3 regions of the Streptomyces sp. NPDC047981 genome follow, and region 3 is predicted to be linked to each of the others. Evidence: riboswitches for the same ligand, from Rfam matches in the RefSeq annotation. Region 3 holds a riboswitch; each other region holds the start of a gene.
The links. A riboswitch is a leader RNA that binds a small molecule or an ion and turns the genes downstream of it on or off. The one in region 3 is predicted to bind thiamine pyrophosphate.

Region 1 (6,724 bases), on a different contig from region 3:
CTCGTCCAGTTCGAGGGCGAGGCCGGGCACGGCCGCCGAGGGGGCCGGGACGTCGGTGTTCAGGTGCTGGAAGAGGACCTGGGCGGGGGTGTCCCCGGTGTGCGGCTTGGAACCGGTCAGCATCTCGTACAGCACGACACCGCAGGCGTAGACGTCGGCGCGGGTGTCCGCCGTGCCGTGCTCGATCTGCTCCGGTGCCAGGTACGAGACGGTGCCGAGCACCGATCCCGTGGTGTTCGTGGCCGAGCCGACCGCCCGTACGAGACCGAAGTCGGCGACCTTCACCCGGCCGTCGTCCCCTATCAGGACGTTCTCCGGCTTCATGTCCCGGTGCACGAACCCGGCCCGGTGCGCGGCGCCGAGGGCGGCGAGCACCGGCTCCAGGATGTCCAGCGCGGCGCGCGGCTGGAGCGCCCCGCGCTCGCGCAGCACGTCGCGCAGGGTGCACCCGGCGACGTACTCCATGGCCAGATAGACGTACGCGCCGTCCGCGCCCTGGTCGAAGACCCCCACCACGTTGGGGTGGGCGAGCCGCGCGACGGACTTGGCCTCGCGGATGAACCGCTCGACGAACGCGGCGTCGGTGGCGAGGGCCGGGTGCATCACCTTGAGCGCGAGCACCCGGTCGAGGCGGGTGTCCACGGCCCGGTAGACCGTGGCCATCCCGCCGACGGCGATGCGCGCGTCGACGCGGTAGCGGCCGTCGAGCAGCTGCCCGACGAGGGGGTCCTGAAGGGTCGTGTCCACGGCCCCGAGTTTACGAGCCGGGAGGGACACCCCGGTCCCCACCGGCTCGACCGCAGCACAGCTGTGACGCGACGCACGGGTTCCGCGCGCCGCGGCGCCTCAGAACGCCGGGCGTTCCGGGTCCAGGACCGCGCGGCCGTCCGTGGGGGAGGACGCCTCGGCGAAGTGCCGGCGCGGGATCCGGCCCGCCCGGTGGGCGAGCCGGCCCGCCTCCACCGCGTGCCGCATCCCCTCCGCCATCAGCACCGGATCCTGCGCCCGGGTCACCGCGGAGGCGAGCATGACCGCCGAGCAGCCCAGCTCCATGGCCAGCGCCACGTCCGAGGCGGTGCCCGCGCCCGCGTCCAGGATCACCGGGACGCCCGCGCGGTCGACGATCAGCTCGAAGTTGTGCGGGTTGCGGATCCCGAGCCCGGACCCGATCGGGGAGCCGAGCGGCATGACCGCCGCGCACCCCACGTCCTCCAGCTTCCGCGCGAGGACCGGGTCGTCGTTGGTGTACGGCAGGACGATGAAGCCGTCGTCGACCAGCGTCTCGGCCGCGTCGAGCGTCTCCACCGGGTCCGGCAGCAGGGTCCGCTCGTCGGCGATGACCTCCAGCTTGATCCAGTCGGTGCCGAGCGCCTCACGGGCGAGCCGCGCGGTCAGGATCGCCTCGCCCGCCGTGTAGCAGCCCGCCGTGTTCGGCAGGACGCGGATCGAGAGCTTCTCCAGGACGGAGAGGACCGAGCCGCGCACGGTCGGGTCCAGTCGCCGCATGGCGACGGTGGTCAGCTCGGTGCCGCTGACGGCGAGGGAGCGTTCGAGGATCTCCAGGCTCGGGGCGCCGCCCGTGCCGAGGATCAGCCGGGAGGAGAACTCCGTACCGCCGAGGAGGAAGGTGTCGTCGGACATGGCGGTCAGCCTCCCTGTACGGCGGTGAGGACCTCGACCCGGTCGCCCTCGCCGAGGACGGTCGCGGACCACTGGCTGCGGGGTACGACGGTCTCGTTGACGGCCGCCGCGACGCCGGTGGGCGCGGCGGTCAGGGTGGTGACCAGGGCGTCGAGGGTGGTGGGCGCGGCGAGGACGCGCGCCTCGCCGTTGACGGAGACGGTGGTCTGCGGGGCGGTCATGCGGGCTGCTCCTGTCGTACGGGGGAGAAGCGGCGGGGAGTGAAGGGGCGGGCCTCGTCCGGAAGCACGCCGGTGGCGAGGAACGCGGCCATGACGTCACCGGTGACCGGGGTGAGCAGGACACCGTTGCGGTAGTGCCCGGTGGCCAGCCGCAGGCCGTCGAGCGCGGTCGGGCCGAGCAGCGGCGCGTTGTCCGGCGACCCGGGGCGCAGGCCGGCCAGGGTCTCGGTGAGCGGCAGCTCGGTGAGGCCGGGGACGAGTTCGTGGGCGTCGCGGAGCAGCTCGTACACCCCGCCCGCCGTGACGGTGGTGTCCCAGCCCAGCTCCTCGCTGGTCGCGCCGACGACCAGCTCGCCGTTCTCGCGCGGCACCAGGTAGACGTGGCTGCCGCGCACGACCGCGCGGACGGTCCGGGACAGGAACGGCGCGAACGCGGGCGGCACGGTGAGCCGGAGCACCTGTCCCTTGACGGGGCGTACGGGCGGCAGGACCTCCGCGGGCACGCCCGCGAGCCGGCCGCTGAGGCTGCCTGCCGCCAGCACGACCTGCTCCGCCTCCAGGGCGGAGCCGTCGGCGAGCGTCACGCCCGTGGCCCGGTCCCGCACCACCGTCAGGCTCTCGGCGAGGCTCCGGTGGAAGACCACCCCGGCCCGCTCGCAGGCCGTGACGAGCGCGGCGGCGAGCCGGCGCGGATCGACCTGGTGGTCGCCGTCGACCCGCAGCCCGCCGCGCACGCCCGGTGCCAGCATCGGCTCAAGACGGCGGCAGTCGCGCCCGCTGAGCCACTCCGACTCCAGGCCGGAGCGGATCTGGAGGGCGTGCAGCTCCCGCAGATGGGCCCGGTCGTCGGCGTCGAGCGCGACGGCCAGCGTGCCGCAGGCGCGGTAGCCGACGTCGTGTCCTGTGGCCTCCTGGAGTTCGGCGACGAACGCGGGGTAGCGCTGCGCGGAGGCGAGGTTGAGGGCGAGCAGGGTCTCCTCGCCGTAGTGGAGTTCGGTGACGGCGGCGAGCATCCCGGCCGCCACCCGGGCGGCCCCGCCGCCCGGTTCGGGGTCCACGACCGCCGTGGACAGTCCGCGCTGCGCGGACCGCCAGGCCGTGACCAGGCCGATGATTCCGCCCCCGATGACGAGAACGTCCGATGTGCGGCATGTGCCGCGTGTACGCGACATGGGCGTCCAGCCCCTCCCTTCGCCGGCATGACCCGGATCAGGTTCGTACGGTCGGAGGCCGGTCAGCCTCCCTCTCAGCCCGGTGCGTCCGGGCTCCCGCGAGTGCTCTACGTTGACGGTCAGCCTAACCCCAGCCCCCGACGCCCAGTAAGGGAGCCTCACCCGTGGCTCGATCTCTCGACGGCCTCGTCCTCGCCCCCGTCGCCGACCAGGCCCCCGGTCAGGTCGGGACGCGTACCCGGTTCACGTACCACGAGGAGGACGGCAGCGTCTGGGCCGAGTACGCGGGCGGTGACGTGGTGCGGGGAAACCTCGTCGGCACGCGCGCGGGGGACCGGCTCGACTTCCGGTACGTGCAGTTGAAGCGGGACGGAACGACCTCTTCCGGGCATTGCGTCTCCCTCGTGGTGCAGCTGCCGGACGGACGCGTTCGACTGGAGGAGAGCTGGGCATGGGAGTCCCAGGAGGGCTCCGGTACCAGCGTCGTGGAGCAGCTGCCTTCCTGACGGTGCGTCAGATAGTTAAGGTGATCGAGTGAGCGAGCAGAAGCGGGAAGAGCAGCGGGTCGTCGTCGTGGGCGCCGGGATGGCGGGGGTGCAGACCGCCGTCGCCCTGCGCGAACAGGGCTTCACCGGACCGGTCACCCTCATCGGGGCCGAGCCCCACCAGCCCTACGACCGCCCGCCCCTGTCCAAGGCGGTCCTCCTCGGCAAGGCCGAGGACTCGGCCTTCGACGTCGACTTCGAGGCGCTCTCCATCGAGCTGCGGCTCGGCCTCGACGTGACCGGCCTGCGCGCCGAGGACCACGAGATCGACACGGAGGCCGGACCCGTCCGGTACGACGTCCTGGTCCTCGCCACCGGCGCCGAACCGGTCACCCTGCCCGGCACCGAGGGCGTGCCCGGGGTCCACCTGCTGCGCACCCTGGACGACGCGGCACGGCTCAAGCCCGTCCTGGAGCGCCGCCACGACATCGTGGTCGTCGGCGCCGGATGGATCGGCGCCGAGTTCGCCACCGCCGCGCGCGAGGCGGGGTGCGCGGTCACCGTCGTCGAGGCCGCCGACCACCCGCTCGCCGGCGCGCTGCCCACCGAGGTCGCCGCACCCATGGCGCGCTGGTACGAGGAGAGCGGCGCCGAACTCCTCACCCACGCGCGCGTGGAGTCCGTCGAACCCGGCACGGTCGTCCTGGCCGACGGCCGGCGGCTGCCCGCGGACGCGGTCGTCGTCGGCATCGGCGCCCGGCCCGCCACCCGGTGGCTCACCGGCTCCGGCATCGCCCTCGGCGCGGACGGCTCCGTCACCGCCGACGACCGGCTCCGCACCTCCCTGCCCGACGTGTACGCCGTCGGCGACTGCGCCTCCTTCCCCTCCGCCCGCTACGGCGCCCGGCTCCTCGTCCACCACTGGGACAACGCCCTCCAGGGCCCCCGGACCGTCGCGGCCGACATCGTCGGCGAGGCCCCCCGGGCCTACGACCCGGTGCCGTACTTCTGGTCCGAGCAGTTCGGCCGGTTCGTGCAGTACGCCGGCCACCACAGCCCGGCCGCCGCCCTGGTCCGACGCGGTGACCCGGCCGACGCCTCCTGGTCCGCCCTCTGGCTCGACGACGGCGTCCTCGTCGCCCTGCTCGCCGTCGGCCGCCCCCGCGACCTGGCCCAGGGCCGCAAGCTGATCGAGTCCGGCGAGCGCCTCGACCCGGGCCGCGCCGCCGACCCGTCCGTCCCCCTGAAGGCGGCGGTCGTCTGAGGGCCGACCGGCTCCGATCCGCCGGACGGCCCCGGCCCGACTACCGACTGTCAGCCCGGGATGGCAGGCTTGTTCCCGTGACCGAGATTGACGCAAAGACCGATGCTCTCGTCCCCGCCTGGCTCTACCTCCCCGACATCGCGGAAATGCTCGATGTCGAGGTGACGCGCGTGCGGCAGCTGGTCAAGGAGGGCCAGCTCATCGCCGTACGACGCGGCGAGAACAAGGCGCTCCAGGTGCCCGCCGCCTTCATCGACGGCGACAAGGTGGTCAAGGGCCTCTCCGGGACCCTGACCCTCCTGAAGGACGACGGCTTCAGCGACGAAGAGATGCTGGAGTGGCTCTTCACTCCCGACCCGACCCTGCCGGGCACGCCCGCGCAGGCCCTCAGCGAGAATCGCGGCACGGAGGTGAAGCGCCGCGCCCAGGCGCTCGCCGTCTGACGCACACGCACCGAAGACACCACAGGAGGCCCCTGGGGGCCGGGCCCGCCCGGCTCCCTCGGACCGCCGCACCCGACGGGGGGAACCACCCATGTCCACGCCTCGCGCGCAGCTCGCCGACGCCCGGCTCTACCTCTGCACGGACGCCCGCAAGCGCCAGGGGGACCTGCCGGCCTTCCTCGACGCCGTGCTCTCCTCCGGTGTGGACATCGTGCAGCTCCGCGACAAGGGCATGGAGGCCGGTGAGGAGCTGGAGTACCTCGCCGTCTTCGCCGAGGCCTGCCGCCGGCACGGCAAGCTCCTCGCGGTGAACGACCGGGCCGACGTCGCCCACGCCATCGGCTCCGACGTGCTGCACCTGGGCCAGGGCGACCTGCCCGTGCCCGCCGCCCGGAAGATCCTCGGCGAGGGAGTGCTCGTCGGCCGGTCCTGCCACGCCGAGTCCGAGGTGGACGCGGCCGCCGCCGAGCCGGGCGTGGACTACTTCTGCACCGGCCCCTGCTGGCCCACCCCCACCAAGCCCGGGCGGTACGCCCCCGGCCTCGACCTCGTGCGGTACACGGCCGCCCTGGAGCAGGACCGTCCCTGGTTCGCCATCGGCGGCATCGACGAGTCCACCCTCGACGAGGTCCTGGAGGCGGGCGCCCGCCGCATCGTCGTCGTCCGCGCGATCACCGAGGCCGACGACCCCGCCGCGGCCACGGCCCGCCTGGCCAAGCGCGTCCGCGAGCGCTCCGCGTAGCGCGGCCCCCCCCGTGACGCCCCGATGGGCGTCAGGGAAACCCTGTCCGAACGGCGTCCAAAAAGGTGTCCACGACTCGGACACCACTTCGTGGGCCGCGGCACCCCGTCTAACCTGCCGGTATGGCCCTAGGTACCGCTTCCACCCGCTCGGACCGCGCACGCACGGTCCGCGAGATCCTCGAGTCCGGCAAGCCGTCGTACTCGTTCGAGTTCTTCGCGCCCCGGACGGAGAAGGGTGAGCGGAGCCTCTGGAACGCCCTGCGCCGCGTCGAGGCGGTCGGCCCGAGCTTCGTCTCCGTGACCTACGGGGCCGGCGGTTCCACGCGTGGCGGCACCGTCAAGGCCACCCAGAAGATCGCCGGGGACACCACCCTCACCCCCGTCGCCCACCTCACCGCCGTCGATCACTCGGTGGCCGAGCTGCGCAACGTGCTCGGCCAGTACGCCGACGCCGGCATCCGCAACATGCTCGCGCTGCGCGGCGACCCGCCGGGCGACCCGCTGGGGGAGTGGATCGAGCACCCGGAGGGCGTCCGGTACGCCGCCGACCTCGTGCGGCTGATCAAGGAGTCCGGCGACTTCTGCGTGGGCGTCGCCGCCTTCCCCGAGATGCACCCGCGGTCCACCGACTGGGACACGGACATTCGTCACTTCGTGGACAAGTGCCGGGCCGGGGCGGACTACGCCATCACCCAGATGTTCTTCGATCCCGAGAACTATCTGCGGATGCGCGACAGCGTGGTGAAGGCCGGCT
Region 2 (6,724 bases), on a different contig from region 3:
CCCTCCTCGAGGCCGAGGAGAAGATGGAGAAGGCCGTCGTGGTCGCCAAGGAGGACTTCGCCGCGATCCGCACCGGGCGTGCGCACCCGGCGATGTTCAACAAGATCGTGGCCGACTACTACGGTGCGATCACGCCGATCAATCAGCTGGCCTCGTTCTCGGTTCCCGAGCCGCGCATGGCGGTCGTGACTCCGTTCGACAAGAGCGCGCTGCGCAACATCGAGCAGGCCATCCGTGACTCGGACCTCGGCGTCAACCCGAGCAACGACGGCAACATCATCCGTGTGGTGTTCCCCGAGCTCACCGAGGAGCGCCGCCGCGAGTACATCAAGGTGGCCAAGGGCAAGGCCGAGGACTCCAAGATCTCCATCCGTTCCGTGCGCCGCAAGGCCAAGGAGACCATCGACAAGCTGGTCAAGGACGGCGAGGTCGGCGAGGACGAGGGCCGCCGCGGCGAGAAGGAGCTCGACGACACCACCGCGAAGTACGTCGCGCAGGTGGACGAGCTGCTGAAGCACAAGGAAGCCGAGCTGCTCGAGGTCTGATGAACGACTCTTCCTGGGGGGCCCCGGCCGGTTCCGGCTACTGGGGGCCCGACCAGGGGCCTGCCCCGGCGGGTCCCGCATACGATGGGCTGCAGGCGGCGCAGACTCGGCCCATGCCCATCGTGCCCGACGTCCCCGCCGGCGATCACCAGGACGAGCACGGCCGGGGGGCCGCTCAGCCGAGCGGTCCCCTGTTCCGTGACGAGACGCCGAACGAGCACCCGCAGGAGCCCATGTCCAGCCCGAACCGGCCCGCGACCCCGCAGAAGAAGAGCGCGGGGCGCGACCTGGGCGCGGCCATAGGGGTCGGGGTCGGGCTCGGCGCCGTCATCATCGCGTCCCTCTTCATCTGGAAGGCCGCGTTCGTCGGCGTCATCGCCGTCGCCGTCGTGGTCGGTCTCTGGGAGCTCACCTCCCGCCTCCAGGAACGCAAGGGCATCAAGGCCCCGCTCGTCCCGCTGGCGGTCGGTGGCGCGGCGATGGTCGTGGCCGGCTATGTCCGCGGTGCGGAGGGGGCCTGGGTCGCCATGGCCCTGACCGCCCTCGCGGTCCTCGTGTGGCGCATGACGGAGCCGCCCGAGGGCTATCTGAAGGACGTCACGGCGGGCGTCTTCGCCGCGTTCTACGTGCCGTTCCTGGCCACGTTCGTGGCGCTGATGCTCACGGCCGACGACGGCCCGGAGCGGGTCCTCACGTTCCTGCTGCTCACGGTCGTCAGCGACACCGGCGCGTACGCGATCGGCTGGCGCTTCGGCAAGCACAAGCTGGCACCGCGCATCAGCCCCGGCAAGACCCGCGAGGGCCTGCTCGGAGCGGTGGCGTTCGCGATGGCGGCGGGCGCGCTGTGCATGGAGTTCCTGATCGACGACGGCACGTGGTGGCAGGGCCTGCTGCTCGGCCTCGCGGTGGCGGCGAGCGCGACGCTCGGCGACCTCGGCGAGTCGATGATCAAGCGTGACCTCGGCATCAAGGACATGGGCACGCTGCTGCCCGGCCACGGCGGCATCATGGACCGCCTGGACTCCCTGCTGCCGACGGCCCCGGTGGTCTGGCTGCTCCTGGTGCTCTTCGTCGGCACCACCTGACCTGCGCGTTCTGAGGTGAAGGGCCCGTTGCCCACAGGCTGCGGGCCCTTCGCCGTTCCTCCACGGCACCCGTGCCACCATGCCCACGCTCGGAGAACCCACCGGGCGTGGGCCGCGCGTCGCGTCATGCCGCACCTGAGCGGGCTGGTCAGGCGCTTGCGGCCTCTCCGACCACGTCGACGATCCGCGAGACCCACTTCCGCACCTGATGCCACCGGTTGCAGTACCGGCGAGAGCGCCACCACGACCGGTACACCAGCTGTCGCCCGCACCACTTGCACGGCTTCGTACGCTTGCTCTGATCCCCCATGGCCGGTGACTCTAGCGGCCACCTCCGACATCGGCCCGGCCGCGCGGACTGTGGCGCATCACGCAGACGGTGCCCGAACGAGCCCGGTCCACAGGGTGAGCTGCTGTTCCGGGCCGTCCCGGGGCCGCCATCGGGCACCGACGGCCACCACCGGTCACCACCCGGCAGCGCGACGGCCCAGGGACAGTGGGTTCCGTCTGCGACACTGGTACCACCATGCCCAAGCCCGGAGAACTCACTTTCGTCGCCCCGCGCGGAGCCAAGAAGCCGCCGCGGCACCTTGCCGACCTCACGCCCGCCGAGCGCAAGGAGGCCGTCGCCGCGATCGGCGAGAAGCCGTTCCGCGCCAAGCAGCTGTCCACGCACTACTTCGCGCGGTACGCCCACGACCCCGCCGAGTGGACCGACATCCCCGCCGCCTCGCGCGAGAAGCTGCAGGGGGAGCTGCTGCCCGACCTGATGTCGGTGGTCCGGCACATCTCGTGCGACGACGACACCACCCGTAAGACCCTGTGGAAGCTGCACGACGGCACGCTCGTCGAGTCCGTGCTGATGCGGTACCCGGACCGGGTCACCATGTGCATCTCCTCCCAGGCCGGCTGCGGGATGAACTGCCCGTTCTGTGCCACCGGGCAGGCCGGGCTCGACCGGAACCTGTCGACGGCCGAGATCGTGCACCAGATCGTCGACGGCATGCGTGCCCTGCGTGACGGGGAAGTGCCCGGTGGGCCGGCGCGGCTCAGCAACATCGTCTTCATGGGCATGGGCGAGCCGCTCGCCAACTACAAGCGGGTCGTCGGCGCCATCCGCCGGCTCACCGACCCCGAGCCGGACGGGCTCGGGCTCTCGCAGCGCGGGATCACCGTCTCCACCGTGGGCCTCGTCCCGGCGATGCTGCGCTTCGCCGACGAGGGCTTCAAGTGCCGGCTCGCCGTCTCGCTGCACGCCCCCGACGACGAGCTGCGCGACACCCTCGTGCCCGTCAACACGCGCTGGAAGGTCCGCGAGGTCCTCGACGCCGCGTGGGAGTACGCCGAGAAGTCCGGGCGCCGGATCTCCATCGAGTACGCGCTCATCCGCGACATCAACGACCAGGCGTGGCGGGGCGACCTGCTCGGGCGGCTGCTCAAGGGCAAGCGGGTCCATGTGAACCTGATTCCGCTGAACCCGACGCCCGGGTCCAAGTGGACCGCGTCCCGGCCCGAGGACGAGAAGGCCTTCGTCGAGGCCATCGCGTCCCATGGCGTGCCCGTCACCGTCCGTGACACCCGTGGTCAGGAGATCGACGGTGCCTGTGGACAGCTGGCGGCCTCGGAGCGCTGACCTTGTAGTCTGTGCTCGAACACATCTCCATATTCCGACAGGGGAGCGCCACAGCGCTGAGAGTGCGGTCACGGACCGCAGACCCTCTGAACCTCGCCCAGGTCATTCTGGGTAGGAAGTTCGGTCGCAACTCAAGCTGTTGCGCCCTGCCCACCCTCCGGTGGGCAGGGCCGCGTCTCTTCCTGGTCACACCCAGGAGGAATTTCCGTGAGCACCAAGAAGATGGCCGCCGCCGCGATCGCCGCGGCGCTGGGCGTCACCACCCTCGCCGCCTGCGGCACCGAGGACATCAGGGACGCGGCCGGCAAGAGCGGTGAGCCCACGCCGAAGACCGTGACCCTCGTCAGCCACGACTCCTTCAACGCCTCCAAGGAGGTCCTGGCGGAGTTCACCAAGCAGACCGGCTTCACCGTCAAGGTCCTCAAGAGCGGTGACGCGGGCGTCGCCGTCAACAAGGAGATCCTCACCAAGGGCTCCCCGCAGGGAGACGTCTTCTTCGGCGTCGACAACACCCTGCTCTCCCGTGCGCTCGACAACGGGATCTTCGTCCCGTACGAGGCGAAGGGTCTGGACGCGGTCGCGCCCGAGACGCGGCTCGACAAGGAGCACCGCGTCACCCCGATCGACACCGGCGACATCTGCGTCAACTACGACAAGAAGTACTTCGCCGACAAGAAGCTCGCGCCCCCGCAGACCTTCGACGACCTGGCCAAGCCGGAGTACAAGAACCTGCTCGTGGTCGAGAACCCCGAGAAGTCCTCCCCGGGCCTCGGTTTCCTGCTCGGCACCGCCGCCCAGTACGGCGACGACGGCTGGCAGGACTACTGGACGAAGCTCAAGGCCAACGGCGTGAAGGTCGTCGACAGCTGGGAGCTCGCCTACAACCAGGAGTTCTCCGGCTCCGCCGGCGGCAAGCAGGCCAAGGGCGACCGGCCGCTGGTCGTCAGCTACGCCTCCAGCCCGCCGGTCGAGGTCCTCTACGCCGACCCGCAGCCGAAGGAAGCGCCCACCGGCGTCTCCACCGGCACCTGCTTCCGGCAGATCGAGTTCGCCGGGCTGCTGAACGGGGCGAAGAACCCCGAGGGCGGCAAGGCGCTGATCGACTTCCTGATCTCCAAGAAGTTCCAGGAGGACATGCCGCTGCAGATGTTCGTCAACCCGGTGACGAAGGAAGCCCAGCTGCCCGAGCTGTTCACGAAGCACGGTGTGGTGATCGACAAGCCGCAGACCATGGCGCCCGAGAAGATCGCCGAGAAGCGTGACCAGTGGATCCAGTCGTGGTCCTCGACCGTTCTGAAGTAGTCCCCGACCGCCGGGGAAGCGCGGCGCGGCTCGGCCTGATGGTCGTGCCCGTCGCCTTCTTCGCGCTCTTCTTCGCGTGGCCCGTCGCCTCGATCGTCGAGCGCGGGCTGCGCGTCGACGGGGCGTGGGAGTTCGGCCGGTTCGGCGAGACGCTGACCCGGCCGGAGATCCTCGACGTCCTCTGGTTCACCCTCTGGCAGGCGCTCGCCTCCACCGCGCTGACCCTGCTGATAGCCCTGCCCGGGGCGTACGTCTTCGCGCGCTTCGACTTCCCCGGCAAGGGGCTGCTGCGCGCCGTCGTCACCGTCCCCTTCGTGATGCCGACCGTCATGGTCGGTACGGCCTTCCTCGCCCTCGTCGGCCGCGGCGGGCTGCTCGACGAACTGTGGGGCGTCCGCCTCGACACCACCGTCTGGGCCATCCTCCTCGCCCACGTCTTCTTCAACTACGCCGTCGTCGTCAGGACCGTCGGCGGACTGTGGGCGCAGCTCGACCCCCGCCAGGAGGAGGCCGCCCGCGTCCTCGGCGCCTCCCGTTTCACCGCCTGGCGGACGGTGACGCTGCCCGCGCTCGCCCCCGCCGTCGGAGCGGCGGCGCTGATGGTCTTCCTCTTCACCGCCGGCTCCTTCGCCGTCGTCCAGATCCTCGGCGGACCGGCGTACTCCACCCTGGAGACCGAGATCTACCGGCAGACGGTCGACCGCTTCGACCTGACGACGGCCGCCGTGCTCACGATCGTCCAGTTCGTCGCCGTCGGCGTCGTCCTCGCCGTGCACGCCCGGACGGTACGGCGGCGGGAGACGGCCCTGAAGCTCGTACCGCCCGAGCAGACCGCCCGCCGGATCACCGGGATCGGCCAGTGGGCCCTCTTCGGGGGTGTCCTCGTCTCGATCGTCCTGCTGCTCGTCCTTCCGCTCGCCGTGCTGATCGAGCGCTCCTTCGCCACCCCCGACGGGTACGGGCTCGACTACTACCGGGCCCTGCAGTCCACCGACCCCTCCGGCACGTTCCTCGTGCCCCTGGTCGACACGATCGGGAACTCCCTGCGGTACGCCGTCGTCGCCACCGCGATCGCCCTGGTGATCGGGGGACTCGCCGCCGCCGCGCTCACCCGGCGGGCAGGGCGGCTCGTGCGCGGCTTCGACGCGCTGCTGATGCTGCCGCTCGGGGTGTCGGCGGTGACGGTCGGCTTCGGCTTCCTGATCACCCTGGACGAGCCGCCGTTCGACCTGCGGGCGAGCTGGATCCTCGTGCCGCTCGCGCAGGCCCTGGTCGGTGTCCCCTTCGTCGTGCGGACCATGCTGCCCGTCCTGCGCGCGGTGGACGAGCGGCTGCGGGAGGCGGCGGCCGTCCTCGGGGCCTCGCCGCTGCGTGCCTGGCGCGAGGTCGACCTGCCGCTGGTGCGGCGGGCGCTGCTCATCGCGGCCGGGTTCGCCTTCGCCGTCTCGCTCGGCGAGTTCGGCGCGACCGTCTTCATCGCCCGGCCCGACAACCCGACGCTGCCGGTCGCCGTCGCCCGGCTCCTCGGCCGGCCGGGTGAGCTCAACTACGGCCAGGCCATGGCCCTTTCGACGATTCTGATGGTGGTGTGCGCGGTGTCCCTGCTGCTCCTCGAACGGCTCCGCGTCGACCGGGCCGCCTCCGGCTCAGGGGAGTTCTGATGCTGCGCTTCGAGGACGTGACCGTACGGTTCGGGGAGCGGGCCGTGGTCGACTCCGTGGACCTGGAGGTCGCCGACCACGAGATCGTGTGCGTGCTCGGCCCCAGCGGCAGCGGCAAGTCCACGCTCCTGCGGGCCGTCGCCGGACTCCAGGCGCTCCACGGCGGGCGGGTCCGGCTGGACGGCGCCGACCAGGCGGGCGTGCCCGCGCACCGGCGCGGGGTTGGTCTGATGTTCCAGGACCACCAGCTCTTCCCGCAGCGGGACGTCGGCGCCAACGTCGCCTTCGGGCTCCGGATGCGCGGTGTGGCGAAGGCCGAACGGGACGCCCGGGTACGGGAGTTGCTGGAGCTGGTCGGGCTCCCCGGGGCCGAGCGCCGGGCCGTCGCCGCGCTCTCCGGCGGCGAGCAGCAGCGCGTGGCGCTCGCCCGCGCCCTCGCACCCCGCCCTCGGCTGCTGATGCTGGACGAGCCCCTCGGGCAACTCGACCGGGGCCTGC
Region 3 (6,724 bases):
AGGCCCTGATGGGCAACCACGAACTGCTCCTGATCGGCGCCAAGCGCTTCGGGGACACCCCCGTCAACTCCGGCGCCGGCACCGCCACCTTCCAGGCCGCCTGGCTGCTCAACGGCGGCCAGAAGCACGACATGGACCGGCTCCAGGACGTCCACCTGCAGTGGATGTCCCGGCTCGACGCCGTGGTGGAGGAGGACGGGCACCTGCTGATGCACTCCGACACCACCGCCTACCTGGACTACGGCAGCACCATCGAGGACGTCAACGAGACCGTCCACGAGATCCTCAACCGGAACGACGCGGACGAGGTCTGGGACCTGTTCCGTAAGTTCACCAAGCGCTTCGCCTTCCGGGACGACGGCGGCCCCCAGGCGGTCCAGGAGCTGCTCGCCACCTACGGCGGCAGCCGCGTCGTGCACGGCCACAGCCCCATTCCGTACCTCCTGGGCCAGGTCGGCACCGAGGACGGCGAGGGCGGCTCCGGCCCGGGCGTCGACGGTCCGCACGTGTACGCGGAGGGACTGGCCATCGCCATGGACGGCGGTGTGACCATGGCCGGAAAGCTGCTGGTCGTCCAACTCCCCCTGCAGGGCTGACGCATAACGCTCCGCATCCGGGGAAGTCGAATTCGGGAAACCCCCTGTCACCCTGTGCCATAACCGCAATACGATCGGACCATCCGTAGCAGGCTCTCCTCCGTTTCCGCCCGACCGGCCGTAAATTCCACGGTCGACGCGGGCCCTACGGAGCATCGGGGGATGCACATGAACGTGGCTCCGCACCTGCTGACCGAGGATCGTGCCGAGTACGAGCGCATCCTCGACGACGCACTGCGCAACGCGTACGACCATCCGGATCTCGCCGAGATCGGGAAACGGCTCACGGCCGGCCAACTGCGCACGATGGCGCTGAACGCGACGGCCCTGATCACCGCCGCGGCGGCGGTCGAGTACGACCACTTCGTGAAGGTCCGCGAAGAGGCCCGGTCACCGAGCGGTACAAGCGTGATGGGCGCCGTCCTGACGGCGGACGGCGACGGGGCGAGCGGCGGCCCGGGAGCGGGCATCGTCGCGATCGTCACCGTCCTCGCGCCGGTCCTCGCCGGGCCCGCCGCGCTGATATTCCTGCTGGTCGGGGCCGTGCTCAAGCTCATCGCGCCCTCGCTCGCGGTCGCCGACACCCTGCTGACGGCCGGCTGGTTCTTCGGGGCCGTCGCCGCCGCCGGACTGTTCTGCGCCGCCGTCGGGCTGCTGGTCACGGCACTGCGCAACCGCTCCACGGAGGTGGCCGCGAGCGATCCACACCACCGGGAAGAGGACGACGAACTGTCCCGCGCCCGGGAGGCATGGCGTCGCGCCCTGCTGGAACGGGGCATCCTGCCGTTCCTGCGCGAGGCCCTGGCCGCGCCCGGACCGTCGGCCCCGCCGCCCGTGCCCGCGCCCCGCACCGACCGCATACCGAAGATCGGCTACAGCGGACCGGACTTCTCCAGCCCGAACGAAGGCTCGTCCACGACCCGTCCGACCTTCACGAGCCCCGACTACACGGGCCCCGACTTCACGAGCCCGGACTTCACCAGTCCCGACGCCACCGGCCCGGACTACACCGGCCCGGCGTGAGGGGACGGCGCGGAGCGCCGCGGCATGGCGAAGGCTGACCGACGACTCCCCCCGGAATGCCGTCGGTCAGCCTCGTTCGCGCGGACTCAGTCAGCCAGCGGAAGGTAGACGCGGTTGCCGGAGGCCGCGAACTCCTTGGACTTCTCCAGCATCCCGGCCTCGATCTCCGCCGGGGTGGCGTCCGCGTCGCCGCCGAACTGCTCCGTGATGCTGCGGCTGATCTTCATCGAGCAGAACTTCGGACCGCACATCGAGCAGAAGTGCGCGGTCTTCGCGGGCTCGGCCGGCAGCGTCTCGTCGTGGAACTCACGGGCCGTGTCCGGGTCGAGCGCCAGGTTGAACTGGTCCTCCCAGCGGAACTCGAACCGCGCGTCCGACAGCGCGTCGTCCCACTCCTGCGCCCCCGGGTGCCCCTTGGCCAGGTCGGCGGCGTGCGCCGCGATCTTGTACGTGATGACGCCCGTCTTCACGTCGTCGCGGTTGGGCAGCCCCAGGTGCTCCTTGGGCGTGACGTAGCAGAGCATCGCCGTACCCCACCAGGCGATCATCGCGGCGCCGATGCCCGAGGTGATGTGGTCGTACGCGGGCGCGACATCCGTGGTCAGCGGGCCGAGCGTGTAGAACGGCGCCTCCTCGCAGATCTCCTGCTGAAGGTCGATGTTCTCCTTGATCTTGTGCATCGGGACGTGCCCCGGGCCCTCGATCATCGTCTGCACGTTGTGCCGCTTGGCGATCGTGTTCAGCTCACCCAGCGTGCGCAGCTCCGCGAACTGCGCGTCGTCGTTGGCGTCCGCGATCGAGCCGGGGCGCAGGCCGTCGCCCAGCGAGTACGTGACGTCGTACGTCGCGAGGATCTCGCAGAGCTCCTCGAAGTTCGTGTAGAGGAAGTTCTCCTTGTGGTGCGCGAGGCACCAGGCGGCCATGATCGAGCCGCCGCGCGAGACGATGCCGGTCTTGCGACGGGCGGTCAGCGGGACGTACGGCAGCAGCACGCCGGCGTGGACCGTCATGTAGTCGACGCCCTGCTCGGCCTGCTCGATGACGGTGTCCTTGTAGATCTCCCAGGTCAGCTCCTCGGCCTTCCCGTCGACCTTCTCCAGGGCCTGGTAGAGCGGCACGGTGCCGATCGGCACGGGAGAGTTGCGCAGCACCCACTCGCGCGTGGTGTGGATGTTGCGGCCGGTGGAGAGGTCCATGACCGTGTCGGCGCCCCACCTGGTCGCCCAGGTCATCTTCTCCACCTCCTCCTCGATCGAGGAGGTGACGGCGGAGTTGCCGATGTTGGCGTTGACCTTCACCAGGAACCGCTTGCCGATGATCATCGGCTCGATCTCCGGGTGGTTGACGTTGGCCGGAAGCACGGCCCGCCCCGCCGCGATCTCCTCCCGTACGACCTCGGGGGAGACGTTCTCGCGGATCGCGACGTACTCCATCTCAGGGGTGATCTCGCCCCGGCGGGCGTACGCGAGCTGGGTCACGGCCTCGCCGCCGCGGCCCCGGCGCGGCAGCCGCGGCCGCCCCGGGAAGACGGCGTCGAGGTTCTTCAGCCCGCCGCCCCGCGGCGAGGTGTGCTTGATGCCGTCGTCCTCGGGACGGACCGGGCGGCCCGCGTACTCCTCGGTGTCGCCCCGAGAGATGATCCAGTTCTCGCGCAGCGGCGGCAGGCCCCGCCGTACGTCGGTGTCGATGGTGGGGTCGGTGTACGGACCGGACGTGTCGTACAGCGTCACGTCCTTGCCGTTGGTGAGGTGCACCTGCCGGACAGGCACGCGGATGTCGGGGCGCGAGCCCTCGACGTATCCCTTGTGCCAGCCCGGCTTGCGCTCGTCCTGGCCGTCGTTCTCGCTGGTGGCAGGCGTGCGTGCATCCTGAATGGTCATGAGACCGATCTCCCTACGCCGGCATTACCCGGTAACAGGTTCGGCGGTCGGCGCAGCCTCTTCCCGTACGTACGTCCAGTACGCGTGTACGGTGATCAGCGCCCTCTCAGCCCGGTGCTCCGAGCTCCCGCGTGTGCAAAGGTGTCACCACGCTAGCGTCAATCCGGCCGTGCTGAACAGTGGGCCCCCACCGTTCTTGCGATGATCGGTCGGTGACTTCCGAGCAGCAGACCCCCGAACCCGACCGTCATGACGGCCCTGCCACCCATGGCGACGCGGGTCACGGGCACGGCCATACGCACAGTCATGGGCCGGCCGCGCCCGTCTCCCGGCATCTGCGCAGGGTCATCGCGGCTGTCCTGATCCCGTTCGCCACGGCGGTGGTGGTCGGGCTCGTGGTGCTGTGGCCGGGCGGCGCTCCGGAGCACGAGCGCACCGGCGTCGGCTTCGACCGGCAGACGTACCAGGGCAAGGTCGTCTCGGTGGAGAAGGTCGACTGCCAGGATGTGAACGCCGCCCAGGTCCCGCCGACCGGCGACACCTCGACCCCCCAGGGGCGCGAGGCGGTCAACGCCCAGCAGGGAGAGTGCGAGAAGGCGACGATCGAGGTCACGAGCGGTCCGGACAAGGGCCGTACGTTCACCGAGATCGTGCAGCCGGACGCGCCGCGCCAACTGGACGAGGGCCAGGGCGTGGTGGTGGCGTACGCGCCGGACGCTCCGCGTGATCTGCAGTACTCGGTGACGGACGTGAACCGCAAGGTGCCGTTGGCGGTGCTCGCCCTGATCTTCGCCGTGGCGGTCGTGCTGGTCGGCCGGATGCGCGGGGTGATGGCCTTGATCTCGCTCGCCGTGAGTTTCCTGCTGCTGACCTTCTTCATCCTCCCGGCGATCCTTCAGGGGTCGAATCCGCTGGTGGTGGCGGTGGTCGGGTCGAGCGCGATCATGCTGATCGCGCTCTACATGTGCCACGGCCTGTCCGCCCGGACCTCCGTCGCGGTGCTCGGGACGCTGATCTCGCTGCTGTTGATCGGTCTGCTCGGCTCGTTCTTCATCAGCTGGGCCTCGCTGAGCGGCAACACGGACGACAACACCGGCCTGATCCACGGCCTCTACCCGGACATCGACATGTCCGGTCTGCTGCTCGCGGGCATCATCATCGGTTCGCTGGGTGTCCTCGACGATGTGACGGTGACCCAGACCTCGGCGGTGTGGGAGCTGCACCAGGCCGATCCCCGTCTGGGCCCGCGTGGGCTGTACCGGGCGGGCATCAGGATCGGCCGTGACCACATCGCGTCCGTGGTGAACACGCTGGTCCTCGCGTACGCCGGCGCGGCCCTGCCGCTGCTGCTGCTCTTCTCCATCGCGCAGAGCAGCGTGGGGACCGTCGCCAACAGCGAGCTGGTCGCGGAGGAGATCGTCCGCACGCTGGTGGGATCGATCGGCCTGGTCGCCTCCGTGCCGGTCACGACCGCTCTCGCCGCGCTCGTCGTCTCGGCGGACCGGCCGGGCGGACCTGGCGCACCGGGCGGACCGGGTGGGCTGGGCCGAGGCCGAGCCGGCGGGCTGGAGAAGCGTTCATCCAGGGGCGGGCGCCGGCGCCGGGCGAAGTAGCCGGGGTCGGCTGCCGGCCGCCGTCCGGTGACCGGGTCCGTCCGGATCCGTCCGGGACCGCCGGCCCCGCAGCGCGCCGGAGCGCGCCGACCGGTCAGCCGGCGTTCTCCTCCGCGAGAATCCGACCGAGCGCTGCCTCGAGGTTGTCCTCGAAGTCGCCCAGTGTCCGTTCCTGACCGAGCGGCACCAGCTTGTCCGTCCGGTCGAGGAAGGCGACGAGCGGCGGCGCGCTGGCCCGGAACAGGGCGCGGTCGCCGCCGACCTGGAGCCGGATGGCGACGTCCGAAAGGCCCTCGGGGTCGGTCGGCGCGATGTGCACATCGCCGTCGCCGCTCGGCCTGTTGATCCCGTCGAGCAGCAGCTCGCGGCCGAATGCCCAGGTCACAGGGGCGTCTCCGGGAAGGTGGAACGTCATTCGCACCGCGTAGGGATCCCGGGTCTCGTAACGCAGCTCCACCGGGATCCTGAAGGAGAGCTCCTCGGAGACGAGGAAGCTCATCAGGACCTCGGCCTGAACCGACTCTCGCATCATGTACCCCGCAGTAGATGGAGCAGTTGTGTAAACACGGCTGCTGAAAGCGTGATCAAAACGGCCAGGAATGATCCCCCATGGCCCTCTTGACGCAATCGTGCTGGAACGGCTAGCAGATCACAAGGAGTGATTTTTCAGATACTGATAGAGAACGCGAAGGAACTGAGGAGCATTCCGATCTCGTTCCGTAGCCGGTCGACTGCGGGCAGCAACCGTTCTGCCTGGTGAAGGGGGAGGGAAATCGCCATGGCGGCCGCCGTGGACCCCGCAGTGATGGGGATCGCGGCACAGACCGTGCCGAGCGCATATTCCTGACGCTCTACCAGGGGTTCCATTCGCCCCATTCCGCCCAAACGATCCAAAAGGGCACTCCGGTTACGCACCGTGTACGGAGTGATGGCTTCCACGGGATGGCGGTCGAGGTGGTCTTGACGACTCTTCAAATCCAGTTGGCTGAGCAGACACTGCCCGATCGCGTGCGCGTGTCCCGTCTCGCGGAAGTCGGCCCACTCGTCCACGGCGGGTGCGGCGGGGGTGTCGGCGACGGCGACGAGCTCGATCTCGCCCTCGCGGTAGATCGCGAAGTAGACGGGGACCCCGATCTCGTCGCGCCAGTGCGCGAGAGAGTCTTCGATCTTGGTGCGACGATTCTGCAGAACTCCGCCACCGGCGAGACGACCTGCCGCGTCGCCGAAGACGAACACACCCTTCTCCCGGCGTAGATAGCCCTCGTGGGTCAGGGTGCGGAGCAGGTGGTACGCGGTGGGCAGCGGGAGGCCGGCCTCGCGCGCCAGCTGTTTGGCAGGGGCCCCGTCCTCGTGGGAACCCACGGCCTCCAAGAGTCTCAGTGCCCGCTGCACCGAGCCGATCAACGTAGGAGCAGCGGACTGCGTAGCCGTGGCCAAAGGTCACCCCCAGGCGTCACGACGGGTGCCGTGCACCCGCCCGCGGGGGCCGCCCCCGCGCGCCCGCCGCGGCCCGGGAACCGGTGGGGTCCGGTGGCGGACCCGCCCGGGACGGTGGACATCCGCGAATATCAGCGCGGAAGGCGTGGCCGGATTTCCCCGGTGCGGCAGAGAT

Region 1: another riboswitch for thiamine pyrophosphate. It lies ahead of thiO (glycine oxidase ThiO); the one in region 3 lies ahead of thiC (phosphomethylpyrimidine synthase ThiC).
Region 2: another riboswitch for thiamine pyrophosphate. It lies ahead of AB0E14_RS13115 (thiamine ABC transporter substrate-binding protein); the one in region 3 lies ahead of thiC (phosphomethylpyrimidine synthase ThiC).

What each region holds. Positions count from the first base shown of each region.
Region 1 is NZ_JBEZNQ010000032.1:76,683-83,406, forward strand. Features, by position in the region: gene pknB (Stk1 family PASTA domain-containing Ser/Thr kinase) at 1-747, opposite strand, end outside; gene AB0E14_RS20620 (thiazole synthase) at 847-1,641, opposite strand; gene thiS (sulfur carrier protein ThiS) at 1,647-1,862, opposite strand; gene thiO (glycine oxidase ThiO) at 1,859-3,034, opposite strand; TPP riboswitch at 3,032-3,144, opposite strand; gene AB0E14_RS20635 (hypothetical protein) at 3,199-3,540, shown strand; gene AB0E14_RS20640 (FAD-dependent oxidoreductase) at 3,569-4,783, shown strand; gene AB0E14_RS20645 (Rv2175c family DNA-binding protein) at 4,861-5,226, shown strand; gene thiE (thiamine phosphate synthase) at 5,318-5,968, shown strand; gene metF (methylenetetrahydrofolate reductase [NAD(P)H]) at 6,091-6,724, shown strand, end outside.
Region 2 is NZ_JBEZNQ010000017.1:80,166-86,889, reverse strand. Features, by position in the region: gene frr (ribosome recycling factor) at 1-545, shown strand, start outside; gene AB0E14_RS13125 (phosphatidate cytidylyltransferase) at 545-1,630, shown strand; gene rlmN (23S rRNA (adenine(2503)-C(2))-methyltransferase RlmN) at 2,157-3,263, shown strand; TPP riboswitch at 3,293-3,399, shown strand; gene AB0E14_RS13115 (thiamine ABC transporter substrate-binding protein) at 3,486-4,565, shown strand; gene AB0E14_RS13110 (iron ABC transporter permease) at 4,604-6,226, shown strand; gene AB0E14_RS13105 (ABC transporter ATP-binding protein) at 6,226-6,724, shown strand, end outside.
Region 3 is NZ_JBEZNQ010000013.1:15,332-22,055, reverse strand. Features, by position in the region: gene AB0E14_RS10490 (metallophosphoesterase) at 1-596, shown strand, start outside; gene AB0E14_RS10485 (hypothetical protein) at 759-1,619, shown strand; gene thiC (phosphomethylpyrimidine synthase ThiC) at 1,706-3,499, opposite strand; TPP riboswitch at 3,493-3,640, opposite strand; gene AB0E14_RS10475 (YibE/F family protein) at 3,679-5,112, shown strand; gene AB0E14_RS10470 (SsgA family sporulation/cell division regulator) at 5,207-5,641, opposite strand; gene AB0E14_RS10465 (helix-turn-helix domain-containing protein) at 5,779-6,549, opposite strand.